DNA from 2 places in the Paenibacillus pedocola genome. Region 2 is predicted to be linked to the other one. Evidence: riboswitches for the same ligand, from Rfam matches in the RefSeq annotation. Region 2 holds a riboswitch; the other holds the start of a gene.
What was found. A riboswitch is a leader RNA that binds a small molecule or an ion and turns the genes downstream of it on or off. The one in region 2 is predicted to bind cyclic di-AMP.
Positions count from the first base shown of each region.

Region 1: linked by a shared signal. The riboswitch ahead of QU597_RS00490 (C40 family peptidase) and the one ahead of QU597_RS14965 (C40 family peptidase) in region 2 are both predicted to bind cyclic di-AMP.

Region 1 is NZ_CP134223.1:100,023-103,438, reverse strand. Features, by position in the region: gene QU597_RS00500 (hypothetical protein) at 1-463, shown strand, start outside; cyclic di-AMP (ydaO/yuaA leader) riboswitch at 699-837, shown strand; gene QU597_RS00495 (C40 family peptidase) at 910-1,338, shown strand; cyclic di-AMP (ydaO/yuaA leader) riboswitch at 1,721-1,865, shown strand; gene QU597_RS00490 (C40 family peptidase) at 1,871-2,362, shown strand; gene QU597_RS00485 (GNAT family N-acetyltransferase) at 2,625-3,110, shown strand; gene QU597_RS00480 (c-type cytochrome) at 3,238-3,416, shown strand, end outside.
Region 2 is NZ_CP134223.1:3,433,843-3,437,258, forward strand. Features, by position in the region: gene QU597_RS14955 (DUF6803 family protein) at 1-151, opposite strand, end outside; gene QU597_RS14960 (TVP38/TMEM64 family protein) at 334-843, shown strand; cyclic di-AMP (ydaO/yuaA leader) riboswitch at 1,096-1,227, shown strand; gene QU597_RS14965 (C40 family peptidase) at 1,232-1,699, shown strand; partial or broken gene QU597_RS14970 (FAD-dependent oxidoreductase) at 2,067-3,416, opposite strand, start outside.

The DNA.
Region 1 (3,416 bases), 3.1 Mb from region 2:
GCTTTACGGGCTGCCGGTTCTGGTGTTCAGCCTGGCCGAATGGTTTCTCTCAGCGCTCCCGCTCTATTGGCTGTTGCCCAAAATGTACACGCTGCTGTTAAGCGGTATTTTTGACTACAAGCTGCTGCTGAGGCTGGTTCCATACCTGCTTGCCTGGCTGATCTATCTGTACTGCATCCGCATAGTGCTGTTGTACATGCAGTTCGGTTACACCGCCGGAACCGGCATGTTCTCCGCCGTGCTGGCTTGTCTGAAAGTGCTGCTCCCCTCTACCGGCGCTTCCCTCCTGCTTGGTTCCGGCGGACTGGTTACCCTTTTGCTGGGTTTTGGAACTTCACTGCTGTGCCCCGGTATGTCAGCCCTGCTGTTCCGGCAATTCTCGCCGCTCCCCTCTACGCTGTTCAAAATGTGGGGAATTGCCGCACAATATCACCTCTGGAGCAGTAAAACATTTCCACAATAATTCAGCTGTTTAAACGGCATATTAAAAGAGTCACTATCCCTGACACAGGGATGTGACTCTTTTGCCCGTTATTGGAGATTCCAGTGAAGGTTTCGGGGGATTTGCAAAACTATAAAACCTTTGATACAATGATGCCTGTACCACTGGTAACAACTTTGTAATCTTTTGAAACTATTTTGACAAAATGTATGTACCTTAATCACTTCAACATTGTCGATACGCAGTCACTGTTCTGGTGCATAAATCGCCAAATTCCCAGCACCGGGAAGTGGGGGAACCATATTTTGGGTGAATTGATCTCGCTTTAGAGGGGTCATAGGGGAACCTTCTACCGAATCCTTAAGCTAACCTCGCAGGCCTTGGAAGGAGTACATCTTTTGAAAAGTCACAATATTTTCCGCACCAATCTTAAGAAGAAATGCACCGCAGCAGCGCTAGGTCTTGTGATGGTATTCACACTGGGGGCAGGAAGCGCATTTGCCGACTCCAAAATGGATACCGTGATTACAAAAACGCTGGGAACGTCGTATAAAACCGGGGGCACAAGCACTGCCGGCTTCGATTGTTCTGGATTTACCAAATACGTATTTAAGAGCGTCGGCCTTACCTTGCCGCGCACTTCTAAAGCGCAATTCAGCGTAGGAACCGCCGTCTCCAAGAGTAATCTCCGTCCCGGCGACCTTGTATTCTTCAATACCTTGGGCAGTGGGGTATCCCATGTCGGCATTTATGTCGGAAACGGGAAGTTTGCACAATCATCCAGTTCCCGCGGCGTTACTATCACTTCAATGAGCAATTCTTACTGGGCCAACCGCTACGTTGGCGCCAAACGTGTAATGAGCACAACAGCTTACCAGGCTGTCGCTTACGATTGATTCTTCTCCTCAATTTCGCCTCTAACAACTAAATGTAACTTATACAGGCCCGGAAGCTGATTATTGCCGTAATCATTTCCGGGTCTTTCCTTTTTATTTCCTTATTCTACCTTTTACACAGATTCAGGGCCCATGAAACACCTTTTTACTAAAAATTCCAACCTGTTCAGAGAAATAGCTTACGCCGGGCGTAAATATGCGCCTTTTTTAGCAGATATGACTCTTAAAAAGTGCAAATAATATGCATTAATATGTTTTAAGTGATTGCCAACTGGCTCTGTCTTTGTTACAATTATCGCAGTGAACTTATAGTAACATTTTTGTAATTATTCAAATGGGTTTTACAAAAGTTTTGTCATATTGATTGATCAGCTAATCCTAATCAACAGTCGTGCCGAGTTCCCTTATTCATAAGGGGAACGGGGGAACCAATTTTTGGGTGAATTGACCTCCTATTCACAGAGGGGTCATAGGGGACCTTCAACCGAACCCTTAAGCTAACCTCGTAGGCATTTGGAAGGGGTATTTACTTTTGAAGAAGAAGTTAGCAGCCGCATTATTAAGTTTTTCTATCATCCTTACCATTGGAGCAGGAAGCGCTTTCGCCGATTCCAAAATGGATAAAGTCATCGACAAAGCCATCGGAACTAAATACGTATCCGGCGGTGTATCGACAAACGGCTTTGATTGCTCCGGATTTACCATGTACGTATTTGACAAGATCGGCATTAACCTGCCGCATCAATCCGGCTCCCAATACCAGATGGGCACTGCCATCTCCCGTGACAATCTGCGGGAAGGCGATCTTGTATTCTTTAATACAAGCGGCCGTGGCGTATCCCATGTAGGCATTTATGTCGGTGATGGCAAATTCGCACACGCTTCATCCTCTCGCGGCGTAACCATCAGCTCGCTGAGTGACAGCTACTACGTCAACCGCTACGTTGGCGCCAAACGCATCATGAGCACGGATGCTTATCAGACTGTAGCAACAGATTCACAAGATAATGATGATGTGCAATAAAAGGTTATGAGAGAGGCGCTTTTCCAGGATTTTTGCCGAAATCTTGGGGAAGGCCTTTTTTTTTGTCTATAAAAATACTTACCCCTCCCCTCATCTGTAAAACACCTATTCCCCTCAATTTTCGCCATTTCATAAAATATTTTTTTGGGTTTGTCAAGTTTCTCCTGTTTTTGAAAAATAGCTGAGTTGACTGGGGCCTGTTTTGTATATAATTAAGTATATGGATAGAGTATTGTCCTCTTGAAAGGAGGCCTGTGCCATTATGATCAGTTCCCCTGTTACCTTTCATGTTGTTCCTATGGAACCCAGCCATGCCGAGAATATCTGTGAGTGGATTTATAAGCCGCCCTATAATATCTACGGATGGATGCCCTGGGAGCAAATGCAGGCGCTCGGTATTGAATTCGGAGATCCGGTTTTGCGCAGTCAACAGTATGTATCCGTAGTGAACGAGCAAGGAGATCTTTGCGGCTTCGCACAGCTGTTCCCGATGGAGGGTGTGGTCAGGCTCGGCATCGGCATGCGGCCGGACTTGTGCGGTCGCGGAATGGGCCATTTGTTCATGGGAGCCATTGTGCAGGCTGCCCTGAAGCGTTACCCGGAACGGGAAATCGATCTGGAGGTGTTGACCTGGAACCAACGGGCTATTCGAACATACCAGAAATGCGGCTTCACCATCACCGACACGTATGAACGCCGCACTCCAAGTGGCGATAGGCCTTTTTATTGCATGGTCTATGATAAATAACACTAAATACAGGTAACTTTTAAATTATGCAACGAAAATCGTTCCTTTTTTTGACACAAACTCTATGACAACGCTTTACCATTCGGTATAATGAAGAAAGCAGCTTACATGGAGGGGACGGATGGAGATGCAGAAATGGATCATGAGCGGTTTGTTTTTCGCCGCCTGCGCCTTTGCGGTAGTGCTCTTGTTCACACTGCCAGGCAAAGCAGAGGTCGCAGAAGAAAGTAAGCCGACGATGCCGCAAGTCACACTGGATGCCGCAAGTGCAGAAGCAATCGTTACAGCCAATTGTATTTCTTGCCA
Region 2 (3,416 bases):
CCTTTAATCCACCCTGGACATTTTTGTTGAAAAGGATAAAGAACTCTGTTACCGTAATTGTCTCAGCAAAAATGACGGGGATTGCCATAAAGATGATCAGATTCCACGGCTGATTGTCCATAAGAAGGGACATGTAATGAGTCATGTTCATTGATTAATTTCCTCCATTTATATAATTACTGCAAGAATTATTATAGGAGATAAATATGTGGAAAGTATGTAGAAGAGATTGGAGAAGGAGTATCAATAGATGGAAAATAGAGTTGAAGATCTGAAGTATAGAATTTGTTTAGAAGATGGGTATACTACGTGGATTGAAAGGGAAGGGGAAGTATGGAATACCTAGTAGTGGATTCAGAATTACTCATGCGGTGGCTGATGGAATGGGGAGCCTGGGCAGTCCTCATAAGTTTATTGATAAATGTGGTCATAAGTGTTGTAGGAATCATTCCATCAGTGGCACTAACGATTGTGAATATGTTAGTCTTTGGCGTGGTTCCTGGATTTCTTCTCTCATGGGTCGGAGAAGTTTTAGGTGCAGCCGTCTCGTATCTTCTTTATCGCAAAGGCACCTTAACCTATAAGGAGAAATATCGCCCGAATAAAACCATCAAATGGCTGTCCCAGATTCAAACATTAAATCCTAAGCGTCAGTTTTTTAGCATAATAATTGCCCGATCAGCGCCGTTAATTCCTTCATCATTAGTCACTTTAATCTGCGTTATATCCAAAATAGGCTTTTCAAATTTTATAGTTGCTTCGGCGATAGGTAAAATACCATCATTGCTACTCGAAGCACTCATTGGCTATGGATATGTTAATCTATTGAACTATAAATTCTAGGTAATGATTACAATTTCGTTTCTTTTATTGATCGCCCTTATTTTTAATCTTGATAGAAAGAATAAGAGGTAATGCATGGATAATAGAAATGAGTTACTTTTATAAAGAGGTTTTTTGCGAATTTAAGCTCAAAACGGGCATTATACACTAAAAATGTGTAGAAACTATGTAGTTTAGAAATAAAATTATAAGATTTGAGAAAGCATTGACAGGCGATTTCTTGATATATTAAAGTGTAACTAGTTACAAAATATTAACCAGCTGCCGAATTTCGTATTGAAAACGGGGGAACCATTCCGGGTGAATTATTCTTGTGAGCAAGAGAATATAGGGAACCTTTAACCGAACCCTCAGCTAACTCCGTAGGCATTGAAGGGAGAACAAGGTTCTGAAGAAAGTCATTTTATCTTTACTAGGAGCTGCAGTTATTTTCACAACAGCTGTACCAAATACTTTCGCAAGTGAGGTAAGCCTGGAGAGTGAAGTGAATCAAGTACTCGGGACACCTTATTTATGGGGTGGAACCACTAAGGCAGGATTCGATTGTTCCGGATTCATCCTGTATGTACTAAAAAAGTTTAATGTGGATGATCTTCCACGCACTTCCCAGTCACAAGCTAAAGTAGGGACACCCGTTGCAAAAGAAAACTTACGATCAGGAGATTTGGTGTTTTTTAATACCTTTGGTAAAGGTATCTCCCATGCCGGAATTTACTTAGGCGATGATCAATTCGCCCACTCCTCAAGCAGTAAGGGAGTAAGCATAAGCAAGTTGTCCGAAGGATACTACAAAGATCGTTATGTTACGGCTCGGCGTGTAGTAGATAAAGAGAGTTATCTTAGTATGGTAAATTAAGAATTAGTTGAGGGGTATCCCAAAAGCCACTTATGGCTGCAGGGATACCCCCTAGTTTTGATTTGCTCAAAAAGAAACTAATCCATCAAGCAATTCTAAACCAGATGCCTGTAAATGTTCACTTGATCAGCGGTGAAACGTATTGTGGTGTTTGTAAGGAGCATGAGAAGCCTGAATTGTTTATCATCATTACGGGGACAGCATCCATAGCTGTTTTTTATTGGGCCATTAAGCGTGTTACATTTACAAATAAGATCGAACAAAAAGGAAAGGAACTGTACTTAATCAAATTGTCTCAATTCAGCGGATCCATTTAATTTTTTTAAGTCACCTGCTAGAACTTACTTACGCTCGCATCATTGATGATTCCTTTGCGGAGGTAAGCCTCGATGGTACCGTCGGCAAGCTTCGTCAACTGAACAAGACTGTTGCGGGACAGCTTTGCCCATGACTTGATATCTTCGAAAAATCCTTGGTCAGAGGCCGTTACTTTTAAGAGTTGCCCGTCTTGCAGTCGGGCATACTCTTTTTTACTTGAACGATCGGACCTGGACAGCAGAGGCCACAGGCGTCAATGACTGCATCAGCATTCAAATTGTCAGTTACAGATAACTTTTCATTTGAAGCCGTATTTTTGTTTTTCGGAACATATTTGCTGATCTGATATGTTTTGTAGCCACCTGTCAGATTCTTCACCTTGAACCCCTTTTGTATTAAGATCCGGGATGCAGTGTAGCCTCTCAAGCCGACCTGGCAATAAACCCATATCTCTTTGCTGGCATCAAGTTCATCCAGACGATTACGCAGATCATCGACAGGAAGGTTAATAGAACCCTCAATATGCCCATTTGCATGTTCTAGTTCGCTTCGTACATCCACTAGCATTGTAGTGTCCAAATTTCGGCTGGTCAAATCTCCAGGTACAAATACTTCAGTCATTCCGTTAATAACATTCTCAGCCGTGTATCCGGCCATGTTAACCGGATCTTTGGCTGAGGAATATGGGGGAGCATAAGAGAGCTCCAGTTCAGTTAAATCCGTAACGGAACCCTTAAAACGGATTACTGTGGCAATATCGTCGATTCGTTTGTCCACCCCGTCATAACCGACAGCTTGTGCACCCAAAACCCTGCCATCCTCGTTAAAAAGAAGTTTTAAGGATAGCGGAGTGGCTCCAGGATAGTAGGAAGCATGGGAGTTTGGATGTACATAGACAACACGATACGGGATACCCAGCCGCTGCAAAGTTTTCTCGTTATTCCCGGTGGATGCACCAGTCAGGCCGAAGACCTTAATAATGGATGTGCCTTGAGTCCCTTTGTAAGTAGTGCCTAATCCGCTGACGTTGTCCGCAGCAATTCGTCCTTGTTTATTTGCAGGTCCAGCCAATGGAACAGCTGTCTTTTGTCCATTCACAAAATCCACGATCTCAACAGCATCACCTACTGCGTAAACATCTTTAAGGTTCGTCTCCATTCTCTCGTTAACCAGGATATGCCCCCTAGGTCCGAATTCAAGGCCGCTATCTTTCAGGAAAGTTGTATCCGGTGCAACGCCGATAGCCAGCAGGACTATCTCGCTTCGTAGAACCGTACCGCTTGCAAGATGAACCTGAATTTGCTCTCCAGACTCCTCAAAGCTCAGCACCATGTCGGAGAAAATTAGATTTACTCCATGATCTTCCAGCTCTTTGGACAATATGGCTGACATTTCGGAA